Nitrosospira lacus: one gene and its partner. The main gene of each other region encodes a partner of the protein of the gene in region 2 in a complex. Links are inferred from orthologs where the notes say so. Each region holds a gene or a part of one and is shown on either strand. Other genes may lie near its edges.

What was found.
Region 1: the proteins of mfd (region 2) and uvrA are in contact, whole or in part, in a crystal structure (PDB 4DFC), measured with the Escherichia coli proteins. The link is inferred for Nitrosospira lacus from one-to-one orthologs.

What each region holds. Positions count from the first base shown.
Region 1 is NZ_CP021106.3:3,119,796-3,128,342, reverse strand. What follows is about bases 2,191-5,577. They hold uvrA (excinuclease ABC subunit UvrA), read right to left. Parts: upstream 5,211-5,577; coding sequence 2,391-5,210; downstream 2,191-2,390. Other genes in these bases: EBAPG3_RS14280 (MFS transporter), read left to right, coding at 5,337-5,577; EBAPG3_RS14290 (glycerate kinase type-2 family protein), read right to left, coding at 2,191-2,371. In the rest of the region: phosphate regulon sensor histidine kinase PhoR, read right to left, coding at 1-151; phosphate regulon transcriptional regulator PhoB, read right to left, coding at 189-899; more of EBAPG3_RS14290, read right to left, coding at 1,049-2,190; more of EBAPG3_RS14280, read left to right, coding at 5,578-6,695; ssb (single-stranded DNA-binding protein), read left to right, coding at 6,696-7,157; EBAPG3_RS14270 (ComEA family DNA-binding protein), read left to right, coding at 7,189-7,485; cysteine synthase CysM, read left to right, coding at 7,690-8,547. UniProt on the Escherichia coli protein: The UvrABC repair system catalyzes the recognition and processing of DNA lesions. UvrA is an ATPase and a DNA-binding protein. A damage recognition complex composed of 2 UvrA and 2 UvrB subunits scans DNA for abnormalities.
Region 2 is NZ_CP021106.3:1,200,568-1,207,168, forward strand. Bases 2,581-6,601 are described here. They hold mfd (transcription-repair coupling factor), read right to left. Parts: upstream 6,243-6,601; coding sequence 2,781-6,242; downstream 2,581-2,780. Other genes in these bases: EBAPG3_RS05330 (hypothetical protein), read left to right, coding at 6,236-6,415; recJ (single-stranded-DNA-specific exonuclease RecJ), read right to left, coding at 6,449-6,601. Also shown: EBAPG3_RS05315 (SH3 domain-containing protein), read left to right, coding at 4-858; EBAPG3_RS05320 (sensor domain-containing diguanylate cyclase), read right to left, coding at 937-2,553. UniProt on the Escherichia coli protein: Couples transcription and DNA repair by recognizing RNA polymerase (RNAP) stalled at DNA lesions. Mediates ATP-dependent release of RNAP and its truncated transcript from the DNA, and recruitment of nucleotide excision repair machinery to the damaged site.

The DNA of each region.
Region 1 (8,547 bases), 1.9 Mb from region 2 along the record:
GCATTATCAGATGACGCCAGTGGTGGATGACCAGCAGCAGCAGGGCAATGCTGCAAAAGACCAATGTTACGAGCGCGCCGAGCGTAGTCCAGAGTATGCCGGCCACAACAATTGTCAGGATGAGAGTAAGGCGCTCCCAGAAAGCAGGCACGTATGTTATTTCGAAGAGTGAAGATGACCCATTATACTCATACGATACCAATGCTTGCCGCCGGTCCCGCTGACAGGCGATAGCCCGATCCTCTCACGGTCTGCACCAAACCATCCTTGCTGACATTTTCCAGCGCTTTGCGCAATCTGCGAATATGCACGTCCACGGTACGGTCCTCCACAAATACATGGTCTCCCCATACCTGATCGAGCAGTTGCGAGCGTGTATGCACCCGTTCGGAGTGCGTCATAAGGAAATGCAACAAACGAAACTCGGTGGGCCCGAGCACCACTTCCTTATCACCCGCGGTTACGCGATGTGTTGCGGAGTCAAGGCGCAGTCCGCCGATTTCCACCAGATCATCAGCCGCCTCCGGTGAACGCCGTCGGAGCACTGCTTTAATCCGCGCGAGCAATTCACGTGGCGAAAAGGGCTTGGTGATGTAGTCATCGGCGCCAATCTCCAATCCCGCTACCTTGTCGCTTTCTTCGGCACGAGCGGTAAGCATGATGATGGGGATGGTCTTGGTACGCGTTACGCGACGCAACATGCGTGCAAATTCTACGCCGCTCATTCCCGGCAGCATCCAGTCAAGCAGCACCAGGTCCGGTAATGCATCATTCACTATCTCCATGGCCTGTTCCGCGCTTCTTGCACCAAAAACGACATGGCGGGCCTGCCTCAGGCTATACGAGATCAACTCCTGAATCGCGGGTTCATCTTCCACCACCAGTATGGTTGCTGCCATATGTTTTCCCCTGTCGGTAATATTCTCTTCGATATTGCGATGATATGTAAGCAATATTGCGGTTTCGTGACATATCTCCAGATCAATGGGCGATTCTTCCCATCATAATAGTCCGTGCGGCCTTATGGCTCATTTTCGGGACGTTAGTTCTATAGCACCAGAATTACCCGGTAATCATTGACATTGGTTCGGGTTGGGCCGGTAAGTATCAGATCGTCAAGTTGCCCAAAGAAAGTATACGAGTCGTGACTGGCAAGCAAGGCGCGGGCGTCGATGCCCATTTGCTTTGCACGGTGGATCGAGTCTGGCGCCATGATTGCGCCGGCGTTGTTTTCCGAACCGTCTATGCCGTCAGTATCGCAGGCCAGAGCGTGGATTCCCGTTACATCGTTGAGTTCAATGGCAAGCGACAGAAGGAATTCCGTGTTGCGTCCGCCTCGTCCACCAGATTTCGTTCCACTGGTGCCGCGCTGTTCGCCGCAGCCATTTTCACGTAACGAAACTGTTGTCTCTCCTCCTGAGATCAGCGCCACCGGCGGCTTCCATGGCTGGCCATATTGACGGATTTGCCGTGCCAGCGCGGCGAAGACCTTGGCTACATCGCGTGATTCACCGGTTATGCCGTCACCCAGTATAGCGGCGGGAATACCTTGATCATGAAAATATTTTGCCGCCGCCAGCAGCGAATCCCGGGCGGTGGCGATCACGCGGTTGTCCACGTTCCTGAAGACGGCGTCACCCGGCTTGGGGGTTTCGTCGCGCTTTCCTTCGGCACCCGCCAGCAATATTTCCAGCACCGCAGCGGGTGCATCGATCCGGTAGCGTTCGAGTATCTCCAGCGCGTCCAGATAGGTTGACGGGTCTGGCGCGCACGGGCCGGAGGCGACATGAGTGGGGGCATCCCCGGTTACATCCGATATGATCAATGCCAATACCGGGGCACGGCATGACGCGGCAAGCTTCCCTCCTTGAATGGCGGAGAGATGCTTGCGCACGGTATTGATTTCCTGAATTGCCGCACCGCACAGCAGCAATTCCCGGGTGACGTTTCTGAGGTCATTCAGCGATAGGCCCGCCACCGGTAACGAAAGCAAGCTTGAACCGCCGCCGCTCACCAGGCAGAGCAGTAAATCGTCCGCACCGAGTTTTTTAACTTCCGCCAGAATGTCTTGCGCTGCCTGCTCACCCCGTTTGTCCGGAAGGGGATGCCCGGCTTCAATCACCGTGATGCGTTCCAGTGGCAAGCCGTGGCCATAGCGAGTGAGGACAATACCATTCAGTAGCGCATCTTTTTGCCAATGGTTTTCCACTGCCAGTGCCATTGCCGCCGCAGCCTTACCCGCACCGATCACCAGAGTGCGTCCCTTGGGTAGCCTGGGTGGTATAGGTAAGTGCCGCGGTACGATACACAGGGGATCGGCTGCGGCGATCGCGGCATTGAAGCTGTTGCATAAAGACTTACGGTGATCCATTCGCAGCTTGCGTCCTCGATCAGGGACCGAGCACGCTTCGCAAATAATGACCGGTAAAGCTGTTCTCGCTCGCCGCTATCTCCTCCGGTGAGCCTTCAGCGATAATTTGTCCGCCGCCCTCGCCGCCCTCGGGGCCGAGGTCGACGATCCAGTCAGCGGTCTTGATCACGTCCAGGTTGTGCTCGATCACCACCACGGTGTTGCCATGGTCACGTAGCCGATGCAATACTTTCAGCAGCATGTCGATATCCTGGAAATGAAGGCCGGTGGTGGGTTCGTCCAGGATGTAGAGCGTGCGGCCGGTATCGCGCTTGGAGAGCTCCAGCGAAAGTTTCACCCGCTGGGCTTCTCCGCCGGAAAGCGTAGTGGCGGATTGTCCCAAGGTGATGTAGCCCAGACCCACATCCAGCAGCGTCTGGAGCTTTCGCGCTACAACCGGCACGGCGCTAAAAAATTCGTGTGCCTGCTCCACTGTCAGCTGCAGGATTTCGTTGATATTTTTTCCCTTGTATTGAATCTCCAGGGTCTCGCGGTTATAACGCTTGCCGTGGCAGACGTCGCACGACACGTATATATCGGGGAGGAAATGCATCTCAACCTTGATCATGCCGTCGCCCTGACAGGCTTCGCAGCGTCCGCCCTTGACGTTAAACGAAAATCGTCCGGGACCATAGCCGCGTTCGCGCGCCTGGGGTACGCCCGCGAACAGTTCGCGGATGGGTGTGAACAAGCCGGTATATGTGGCCGGGTTGGAGCGCGGCGTGCGCCCGATGGGGCTCTGGTCCATGTTGATGACCTTGTCGAAGAACGCCAGGCCATCCAGGCTCTGATGCGGCGCAGGCTCCGTGCTGCTGCCGTAGAGGTAGCGCGCCGTTGCAAGATAAAGCGTTTCATTGATAAGGGTGGACTTCCCTGAGCCGGAGACGCCGGTGATACAAACGAACAATCCCACCGGCAGGTTGAGGTTGACGTTTTTCAGATTATTGCCGGAAGCGCCTTCGATCCGGAGCCAGCGATCACTTTTTGGTTGGGTGCGCTTTTCCGGCAGCGCGATGACCAATTGGCCAGAAAGATATTTGCCGGTCAAGGAGCTGGCGCTTTTCCGAATGGCTTCCGGGGTTCCTTGCGCGATGATCGCTCCCCCATGTTCGCCTGCGCCGGGACCCATGTCCACCACATGATCGGCGGACAGTATGGCATCCTGGTCGTGTTCCACCACGATTACGCTATTGCCGAGATCGCGCAGATTCTTGAGTGTTTCCAACAACCGGCTATTATCGCGCTGGTGCAGACCAATGGAAGGCTCATCCAGCACATACATCACGCCGGTCAGCCCGGAACCGATCTGGCTGGCGAGCCGAATACGCTGGGACTCCCCGCCGGACAAGGTGTCGGCGGAGCGATCCAGCGACAAGTAATCCAGGCCCACGTTGTTGAGGAATAACATGCGGCTGGAAATTTCCCTGACGATTCTTTCCGCAATGGCATGCTTTTGCCCCGTCAGTTCCATCTGATCGAAAAAAACCATGGCCTGTTTCAGGGGTAGCGCGTTGATTTCGAAAATGGCCCGCCCTCCCACCCGCACATGGCGGGCCTCGCGCCGTAGGCGGGTGCCCGCGCATTCGGGGCAGGTCTGCGAATTCAGGTATTTTGCCAGCTCCTCGCGCACGGCCTGCGACTCTGTCTCCTTATAGCGTCGCTCCAGGTTGGGAATAATACCCTCGAAGGTATGTGTCCGCTGGGTTCGGGCGCCAGTTTCATTCAAGTACGAAAACGCTATTTTTTCCTTGCCTGATCCTTTGAGAATGATGTCCTGAATGTTTTCAGGCAGTTGTTCGAAAGGAATCTCCAGGTCAAAATCATAATGCTTGGCCAGGCTCGCCAGCAACTGGTAATAAAACTGATTGCGCCGATCCCAGCCCTTGATTGTGCCGGAAGCCAATGACAAATGAGGAAAAGCGACAATACGCTTGGGATCGAAGAATGTAATTTTCCCCAGACCGTCACACTTGGGACAGGCGCCCATCGGGTTATTGAAGGAGAACAAGCGCGGCTCAAGTTCGGGCAACGAATAGCTGCACACCGGGCAGCTGAACTTGGCGGAAAAAAGATGCTCGTGGCCGGAATCCATTTCCACCGCCAAAGCGCGTCCGTCAGCATGGCGCAGCGCGGTTTCAAATGACTCCGCCAGCCGCTGCTTGGCATCGGGCATAACTTTGAGTCTATCCACCACCACTTCAATCGTGTGCTTTTTATTCTTATGCAGTTTTGGCAGCACGTCGATTTCATGCACCTTGCTGTCTACCCGCAGCCGCACGAAACCCTGTGCACGCAGTTCATCGATCAAATCCAGCTGCTCGCCTTTGCGCCCCACCACCAGCGGCGCCAGTATCATCAGCCGGGTATCGGGCGGCAGCTTCAATACATGATCGACCATTTGCGAAACGCTTTGCGCGATCAGCGTGATGCCGTGGTCGGGGCACTGCGGATCGCCCACGCGCGCAAATAGCAGGCGCATGTAATCGTGTATTTCCGTGACGGTGCCGACGGTCGAACGCGGATTATGCGATGTCGCTTTCTGCTCTATGGCGATAGCGGGAGAAAGGCCTTCGATCAGATCGACATCGGGCTTTTCCATCAATTGCAGAAATTGCCGCGCATACGCCGAGAGCGATTCCACATAGCGCCGCTGACCTTCCGCATAAAGCGTGTCAAACGCGAGCGAGGATTTGCCGGAACCGGACAAACCGGTGATGACGATCAGCTTGTTTCGCGGCAGATCAAGATTGATGTTTTTGAGGTTGTGCGTGCGCGCACCGCGAATTTTTATGAGTTCCATCGACGCTTCCATTGGTCACCCATGACAACCTTGGGCTATCTGAGTGCCGGTCAAACCTGTTAATATACTCAACTTCTCCGCATTTTCCCAATCTGATTCATGTCCGTCTCATCACCCCCCGAGAAAATGTCGCCGATTGAGTTGCGCGCTACCGCGGGTTTGGCCGGTATCTATGGGTTGCGCATGTTTGGCATGTTTATCATTCTGCCCGTGTTCGCGTTTTATGCCGAGCATTTGCCGGGCGGAAGCAACTATACGCTGGTCGGCATTGCCCTTGGCGCCTATGGGCTGACCCAGGCGATACTGCAAATACCTTTCGGCTGGTTGTCCGACCGGATCGGGCGCAAGCCCGTTATCTACATAGGCTTGATTCTGTTCGCCGCGGGCAGTTTCGTGGCCGCGTCCGCCACGGATATTTATTGGGTAATCTTTGGCCGCATCATTCAAGGCGCGGGGGCGATTTCCGCCGCGGTAATGGCGCTTGCCGCCGATCTCACCCGTGAAGAGCATCGCACCAAAGCGATGGCCACGATTGGCATGACCATCGGTGCCACCTTTGCGCTCTCACTGATTGTCGCGCCGGCACTCAATCGCTTGATTGGCGTCCCTGGAATTTTCGCCATGACCGGAGTACTGGCCCTGTTGGCGATGGCGGTAGTTTATAAGATTATTCCCAATCCATTGATCAGCCGTTTCCATTCCGATACCGAGGCATCATCAGGACGCTTTGGTAACGTGTTGCATAATCCCGAATTGCTACGCCTGGATTTCGGTGTGTTTGCGTTACATGCAGTTCTGATGGCGCTATGGCTGGTGGTGCCGTTGTCATTGCGCAAGTCGGGTCTGGCGGTAGATTCCCACTGGCAGGTATATCTTCCGGTATTGCTCTTTTCCATGGTTCTGATTGTTCCCGCGATCATCTATGCGGAAAAGAAAGCAAAACTCAAACCGGTTTTTGTCATTGCAGTGGCTGTATTGCTGGCAAGCCAGGTATTGCTGGCGTATACGTTCGAATCCCTATGGGGGACGACGGCGGCGCTGCTGGTTTTCTTTGCCGCGTTCAATCTGCTGGAAGCAACCTTGCCCTCGCTTATTTCCAAGATAGCGCCGGTCGGCGCAAAGGGCACAGCCATAGGCGTCTATAGCAGCGTTCAATTTCTCGGCGCATTTACCGGCGCCACCGCTGGCGGCTATTTATTTGAACATCATGGCAGCTCCGCGCTGTTTGCATTTTGCGGCATCCTGCTGGCATTATGGCTGCTGTTTGCCGCCACCATGAAAGCGCCTGCCGCGGTGCGTACCAGAATGTACCATGTGGAGGAAATGGATACGGGCAAGGCCAGCGGGCTATCGCGTCAATTGGCGGCGCTACCCGGTGTGCATGAAGCACTGGTGCTGGCAAGTGAAGGCGTGGCTTACCTGAAAGTGGATATGCGAGGCTTTGACGAAGAAGGAGTTGTTCAACTACTTGGGGGAGAAGCGTAAATGGCATCAGTCAACAAAGTCATACTCATCGGCAATCTCGGTAAAGACCCCGAGACCCGCTACATGCCAAATGGCGACGCGGTGACCAACATCACTTTGGCAACCACGGAAACATGGAAAGACAAAAACGGTGAAAAGCAGGAGAAAACCGAATGGCATCGCGTCACGTTTTACCGCAAACTGGCCGAAATCGCCGGTGAATACCTGAAGAAGGGTCGTCCGGTATATGTCGAAGGACGGCTGGAAACCCGGAAATGGACCGACAAGTCAGGTGCCGAACGCTATACCACCGAGATCATCGCCAGCGACATGAAAATGCTGGGCAGCAAACCGGGAAGCGGCAGCTACGAGGGGGGTGATAGGGACGAGAGCAGTTTCGCGCCGAGTACCTCCGGCAGCAATAAACCTGCCCCAAGAAGCAGCACGGGGTTCGATGACATGGATGACGATATTCCGTTTTGATGGCTGCAATCGCGCGCAGTGTAATAGGGTTATGAAAAAACTGTTGTTTCTTATTGTCATGTTGTTCGCGCTTGCCGGTCCGGTCTACGCGGCTGTCAACATCAATACCGCTACTCAGGGGGAGCTGGAAACCCTTCAGGGAATCGGTCCGGCCAAAGCCAAGGCTATCGTCGATTATCGTAAGAAGAATGGTCCCTTCAAATTGCCGGGCGATCTGGAAAAGGTCAATGGCATTGGTCCCGCCACCATGAAGAAACTACGTAAGGATATTACGGTGGGCGGCGGCACCACGGCCAAGACGGAAAATAAACCAGCTGTCAGGCAATAAAAACCTGGCATTGTCAGGATGGGGGAGGTGGTACGCCATAACCCGTCAATTGCCAATGGGTTGTGCTTTCTCCACCCATCCCGTCACAAACGAGTAATTCGACGATGTTCTTGGCAGCCACCCTTGTGCGTTTTGTAATGGGTCTTCTAGCGGCGCGTATGCGATAATCCGGCACGATCTTTACGAATTCTCTGCGAATTGGATATGTACAAAACCATAGAAGATTTTATCGGTAACACGCCCCTGGTAAAACTTAAACGTTTGCCCGGGAAAACCAGTAACGTCATTCTCGCCAAGCTGGAAGGCAACAATCCCGCAGGCTCGGTGAAAGATCGTCCAGCGTTATCGATGATCAGGCATGCGCAGGCGCGTGGGGAGATCAGGCCCGGAGATACGCTGATAGAAGCCACCAGCGGCAACACCGGCATTGCTTTGGCGATGGCGGCGGCGATCATGGGTTATCCCCTGATACTGGTGATGCCGGAGCACCTGAGCGTGGAGCGGCGGCAATCCATGAAGGCATTCGGGGCGGAAATCATATTGACCTCGAAAGAGGGCAGCATGGAAGAAGCACGGGATGTGGCTGAGCGAATGCGTGACGAGGGGCGCGGAATCATCCTGGATCAGTTTGCCAATCCCGATAATCCAAGAGCACACTACGAAGGGACCGCTCCCGAGATCTGGCGCGATACCGGAGGGCAAATTACTCATCTGGTGAGCAGCATGGGGACCACCGGTACGATTATGGGTTGCTCCGAATATTTCAAGGAAAAGAATCCGGAGATTCAGATCATCGGCGTACAGCCGGAAGACGGTGCGCAGATTCCGGGTATCCGCAAATGGCCGGAAGCCTACTTGCCAAGAATCTATGATGCCAGCCGGGTGGATTGCATTATCCTGGTTTCCCAGGCCGAAGCCGAGGATATGACTCGGCGGCTGGCGCGCGAGGAAGGGATTTTTGCCGGAATTTCGTCGGGAGGTGCTTTGGCGGCGGCACTCAAGATTTCCGCGGAATTGCACAACGCGGTGATCGTTTCCATCGTTTGCGATCGCGGGGATCGC
Region 2 (6,601 bases):
GAAGTGAAAGGATTTTCGATACAGATGGGCAGGCTATGCTGGTTGCCACAGATTGGAGCAAGGCGGGTGCTGGGCTGGATAATTCTGCTGGTGCTGGGTTTGAACATGATTGGATGCAGTATCCTTCTGAAATCGCAGCCGGAGCCGCCGCCTGTCGCCCCCCCGGAGTCCGGCTTGAAGGAACATCAGGAAATTGAACGCATGCAAAAGCTGCTGATGGAAAAGGAGGCAGAAAAAGAAGTGCAGCAACAGGAAATCGAACGCCTGCAAAAGATAGTGGCGGAGAAAGAGGCGCAGCTCCGCGTTCAACAAGCCCGGCAGCAGGATCAGGCCAAGACTTTGCAGGAGACAAGCAGTCAGGCTGTTCATGCCCAGGTGAAGCTTCGGCGGTTGGCCACACGGCCCGCCGCCGCCTCGACAATTGCGGAGGCCGAGGTCGCCATGGAAAACTTGAAGTCATCCCAATTCACAGAGTCCGAGCAGGTGGTGCAGAGCCAGGCACAGCGTCTCTTGAACACCGCCGCCGCGTCCTATGCGGAAGATAATTATGTCGTGGCCATGGAGTATGCCGCATATGCCCGCGGATTTATCGATATGATAAAGAATAATCGTGCTATCAAGATGTCGGATTCGCGCCGTGTGATAACGCCGTTTGAGGTACCCATCCCGTTGCGTGCCGCGACCAATAGCAATCTGCGTCAGAATCCGGCGCTCAGCGCGGCGGTGCTGGGTGTTGTGAAGAAAGATTCCCCGATAATCGCAGAGGCGTATCAGGGTGACTGGCTGCGAATTCAGACAGCCGATCGGCTGTCGGGATGGGTGCTGAATACATTGGTCGAGGCGCAAGTAGGCAAGTAATATGCTTCAAGGTCGTACCAAATCTTCGAACCGAGACACTACTTTCCGCTTCAATTTCCTGAGCCCGGCAGGAGGCCGTCAGGAGACACAGAAAGCTCGATTACGGCCAGCGTGCTTTGCCTCATAGAGCGCGCTATCGGCGCGAGCGAATACTGCTGTAGGTGTCATGTCGCCGGACTGGCACTGCACGACGCCGATACTTACCGTTACGGCAATTATCGAATCATTGGCACTATAACGCATGTTTTCCACCTGAGAGCGGATGCGCTCCGCTGTTTTCAGCGCCTGGTCCGTCGAGGTTTCCACCAGAATAATAATGAATTCATCGCCGCCATAGCGTGCCGCATAGTCGATACTGCGGATCGACTGAATGAGTATTCGGGCTACCGCTGTCAGGATCTCATCGCCAGTAATGTGGCCATATGTATCGTTGAGCGTTTTAAAGTAGTCGATATCCATCATTAATAACGTAAATTCTCGATGGGTGCGTTTGAAACGCGCGAGCTCATCGCTGAGGATCGCATCAAGTTTGCTGCGGTTGTACAAACCGGTAAGGCTATCCGTTATGGAGAGCGTTTCCAGCACCTGATTCTGCTGCTGCATGGCTTGATTGGCTGCCATAATCTCGGCGTGACTGTGGCGCAGCCTATCCGCCATTTGATTGAATACCTGCGTGAGATGCCCCAGCTCGTCGTTTCGCGTCGCAGTCAGCCGCACCTCAAGATCACCGCCGGCAATCCTGTCAGCCGCGCCGATCAGCCGTTGCAGTGGCCCAACAATCGAACGTCCCAATTGAAAGGCCACCGCTGCCACCACTATGACCAACGCGCCCACAAGCGCCAGAAACATATCGCGCAGCTCTACCCAGGTGCTATACACTTCTGCGCGATCACGTTCCGCAACTATGGTGACCGGCAGATTTTCGGGCACGTCGGCGAGTCCGATAACCTCCCGATGCGTCATTCCCTGGAAGACCAGGGACTCGCCGGGCTGCGCCTGCAAGCGTCGTAGCACCGGACCATCCAGTTGCTTCAGTTTATCCGCATCAATCTGGCTGCTGACAAGAATTCTTCCCTCCTGATCCAGCAGGAGCACCTCGCCGGGTGGCGATTTCATGGGGCTTTTCAGATGAGGCTGTAACGTGCGCAGGTCCAGCACAGCGACCAATGCACCCATTAGCAGATTGTCGTATGATAAAACCGGCACCGCGATGCTGAGCGTCGCGGTGGTGTATCGTTCATCCCAATGAGGAGGTATGATCACGAGGCCTTCCGTAAGGGAGTTTGGCGGCCACTCGTTTGGAAGCGTTACGGTGGCGGCCGTTACCCCACTGCTGGCGACAACCTGCCCGTTGGCATCCACTACCGTGAGTTCCCGCAGCGTGTCAAGCTTTGCCTGGACTGAACGCAGATAGTGCGCCAGGGCCTGCGGATTTTTAGTGGCCGAGTTCGCGCGGATTTTCGTTTGTGGGCGGGCAATCGCCGATAAGCCGTCGATGACCGCACTGGACGTGGACGATACGCGTACCTCATGGGCGCGTTTATCGATCCAGAGTTCTACTTCGCGGCTGGCATCGCTTGTCAGTGTACGGAGTTCACGAGTGACATTATCGCTGATTTGCGCCTCATTCTGCCGAAACGACAGCAATCCCAGTCCCAACGAGGGAATAAGCGTGGCGATGATGGCGAAGACCATTATTTTGCTTTTTATACTTTTAAACCACACCATGTGAATAAATATTTCTAAAATATCAAAATAGACGGGGGATGCCATACTCCGCAGGATAGTTTTTCCTGAAAGCGGCGATTGAGGGCTTGAAATTCTTCACTGAAAACAATCTTATAACGACTCTCAATGAAATATGCGCCGGTATTGAACGGGGAGGCGATGCGGGTTTTATGTATATTCATTTTACTGGATTTTCATTTACTTAATTCGACGATCAAGTTCTTTATTCGCCTTACCCGGTCCGCCACCCCCGCAATCTTTGCCTTTATTTTTAAGCGATCGGGGCCTGAAAGTTCATATTCGCGGCTGCGTTGAATAAGCGCGATGATTCTGGTGACGTCCACCGGTGGATCGGGGATAAACTGTACCTGGATATACTCAACGCCTGCCTCTATCCGGCTGATCCCCAATGGCTTGGCGGCGATGCGCAGGCGGTGGCAGTCCAGTAATGCTCTGACGGGATCCGGCAAAAGGCCGAAGCGGTCTATCAATTCACCCTGCATGTCATCCAGTTGTTCATCGTTTGCGCAATTGGCCAAGCGTTTGTACAGTACCAGGCGCTCATGCACATCGCTGCAATAGTCTTCCGGCAGCAGGGCGGGAACATGCAGGTTAATCTCGGTTGCGACCCCCAGCGGATGCTGGATATCGGGTTCTTTCCCTTCTTTCAATGATCGAACGGCGGCATCCAGCATGGTGGAGTAGAGGCTGAAGCCAATTTCCTGTATTTCGCCGCTTTGGGATTCGCCCAGTACTTCCCCGGCGCCCCGGATTTCCAGGTCGTGCATCGCGAGGTAAAAGCCCGCTCCCAATTCTTCCATTGTTTGAATGGCTTCAAGACGTTTTCTGGCTTGCGTGCCCAGCGCTTCGTCGTCCGGTACCAGAAGGTAGGCATAGGCCTGGTGATGTGAGCGGCCCACCCGCCCGCGCAACTGGTGCAATTGGGCGAGGCCAAATCTGTCCGCGCGATTGATGATGATGGTATTGGCAGTGGGGATGTCAATACCGGTTTCGATGATGGTCGTGCAAAGCAGCAGATTAAAACGCTGTTGATAGAAATCCTTCATTACGTGTTCCAGCTCGCGTTCACGCATTTGTCCATGAGCGATCTGTATGCGCGCTTCCGGTAACAATCGGGCAAGCTTGTCATGCATCGGCTGAATAGTGCCTATCTCGTTATGCAGAAAATATATCTGGCCGCCCCGTTTGAGTTCGCGCAGGCACGCTTCCCGGATGACCCCCTCGGAAAAACGGTTGACAAAAGTCTTGATTGCAAGCCGCCGCTGTGGCGCGGTGGCAATCACGGAAAAATCACGCAGGCCCTCCAGCGACATCGCAAGGGTGCGGGGAATAGGTGTCGCGGTAAGGGTGAGGACATCAACTTCAGCGCGCAGATTCTTCAGCTGTTCCTTCTGACGCACGCCAAAGCGATGTTCCTCGTCAATGATGACCAGACCCAGGTTTTTGAATTTTACCCCTTTCTGGATCAGTTTATGGGTGCCGATGACAATGTCCATTTGTCCGCTGGCCAGCCCGTTCAATGCCTGGGTTTGCTCCTTGACTGAACGGAAACGCGACAGTTCCGCGATTTTTATTGGCCACTCGTCCGCAATCAAACTGAAGCGATCGGAAAAATTCTGGAAATGTTGCTCGGCCAGTAGCGTGGTAGGCACCAGTACTGCCACCTGTTTGCCATCGGCAACAGCGACGAAGGCAGCGCGCAATGCCACTTCGGTCTTGCCAAAACCCACGTCGCCACAGATCAACCGGTCCATCGGTTGCCCTGAAGTCAGATCCTCGATCACTGCATTTATCGCAGCCGCCTGGTCGGGTGTTTCCTCGAAGCCGAAGCCTTCGACAAAGGCTTCATAGTCATGCCGCCTGAAGCCAAATGCATGACCCAGGCGAGCGTTACGCTGGGCATACAGATTGAGCAGTTCTGCGGCGGTATCGCGCACCTGCTGCATCGCCTTGCGCTTGGCTTTGTCCCATTGGCCGCTGCCGAGCTTATGCAGTGGTGCCGCTTCGGGCGCCGCCCCGCTGTATCGCCCGATAAGATGCAGTTGCGAAACCGGTACATAAAGCCGGTCTCCCCCCTCATATTCAAGCGATAAAAACTCTGTTGCGCCTTCTCCCACATCCATGCTTATCAGTCCAAGATAACGGCCGATACCATGTTGTTCATGTACCACTGGATCCCCGGACTTGATTTCGGAGAGATCACGCAGCATTGCATCACCCACCGCTGTGGTTTTGCGCGAATCACGTTCACGGCGGCCATGCAGATGCCTTGCGTAGAGTTCACTCTCGGTGATGAAGGCCATGCCTTCAGCGGAAAGTATAAATCCGTTATGCAGCGGCGCAACGCTGAGCATAAAAGGCTGGGTGCTCGTCAGAAATTGTGCATAGCTATCGCAAATATCGGGAGATAACCCATATTGCTTCAGATGATCGAGGATTAGCTCCCGTCTGCCAAGGCTTTCCGCCAGCAGCAATGTTCGCCCTGCGGGGAATTTGAAGCTGGCGGCGAATTCCGGAATAAATCCAGCAAGTCTTTCCGCGGGATTATCAGCGCGGCGGTCGATTTGCAGGGGCGGCAGCGAACGGGTCAAATTCTGGATATTGGGATTCGAGCCTTGAGTCTCGGATGGGATTTCAATACGAGGATAAGGTTTTAGCGCGCCGAAAAAAGCCTCCGTCGTGACAAACAGTTCTCCCGGTGGCAGGAGCGGCCGGTCATGGTCGCCGCGTAGCAGCTGATAACGGGATTGGGTGTCGTGCCAAAAATTCTCGACTGCGGGGTAGATATCATGGTGAAGACATAGCGGTGTCATGTGTGGCAAGTAGTCGAACAGTGTCGCAGTATGGGCGAAAAAGAGCGGCAGGTAATACTCGATACCCGCAGGCGCGGCACCTTTGCTTACATCCTTGTAAATGCGGCTTCTTGATGGATCGCCTTCAAATTTTTCGCGGAAATTGCTTCGAAAACAAGCGCGGCCCTCTTCGTCGAAAGGGAACTCACGCGCAGGCAATAATCGAATTTCGCTGACGGGATAGACGCTTCTCTGAGTATCCACGTCGAATGTGCGGATAGTTTCAATTTCGTTGTCCAGTAAATCAATGCGGTAAGGCAGCGGACTGCCCATCGGAAACAGATCGATCAGGCCACCACGCAAGCTATATTCCCCCGGTGAAAGCACTTGGGTGACATGCGTGTAGCCCGCCAGAGTCATCTGGCTGCGCAGCGCGCTTAAATTGAGCGTTTCTCCCCTCTTGAGAAAAAAGGTATGTGCGGCGAGATATTCTCGCGGCGGCATACGATATAGCGCAGTGGTGACGGGGACGATCAATATATCGCAAGCGCCGCTCATGAGCTGATAAAGCGTGGAGAGCCGTTCGGAAATCAGGTCATGGTGGGGTGAGAAAGTATCGTACGGCAGTGTTTCCCAATCCGGCAGCAGATGGATTCTTAGTTCGGGTGAAAAAAAAGGTATTTCTTCCAGCAATCTCTGTGCGGCCAGTGCGCTCGCCGTAATAATCGCTACCGGTTTTGCCTGCCGTGCCAGTTGGGCGAGAGCGAGCGCATCGCAAGAACCGTGAAAATGGGGATAGCGAATTGTTGATCTGGGCGCGGGAATCGTCAGCTTGAATGGCATCTGCGGATACTATTATCTATTGTCAACGGGCAGCGAATGATAAACGCCATCGCTCTACATTGAAAAGAAGTTTATACGTCAGTTATCAGCCTGGTTTCTTCATCACGATACACGGTGGCTGGCTGACCGTTGCAGGAAAAGGTGATCAACAGCTGATCAAGATCGAGGGGTGAATGTAAAATGGGCGCGCATCAAGGTTCTTGGCTTCAGGAAGCCAATGATAAGGCTTCAACTTTTGGATCGGATTCAGGGTGAAACCAATGATCCAGAATGAATTGCAGGGCGGAGACGCCGTTGAACTCATTCATTTCCAGCCTGTAAACAGCATCTATCGTTTCCGGAAGCGGGGAAGTATGGAA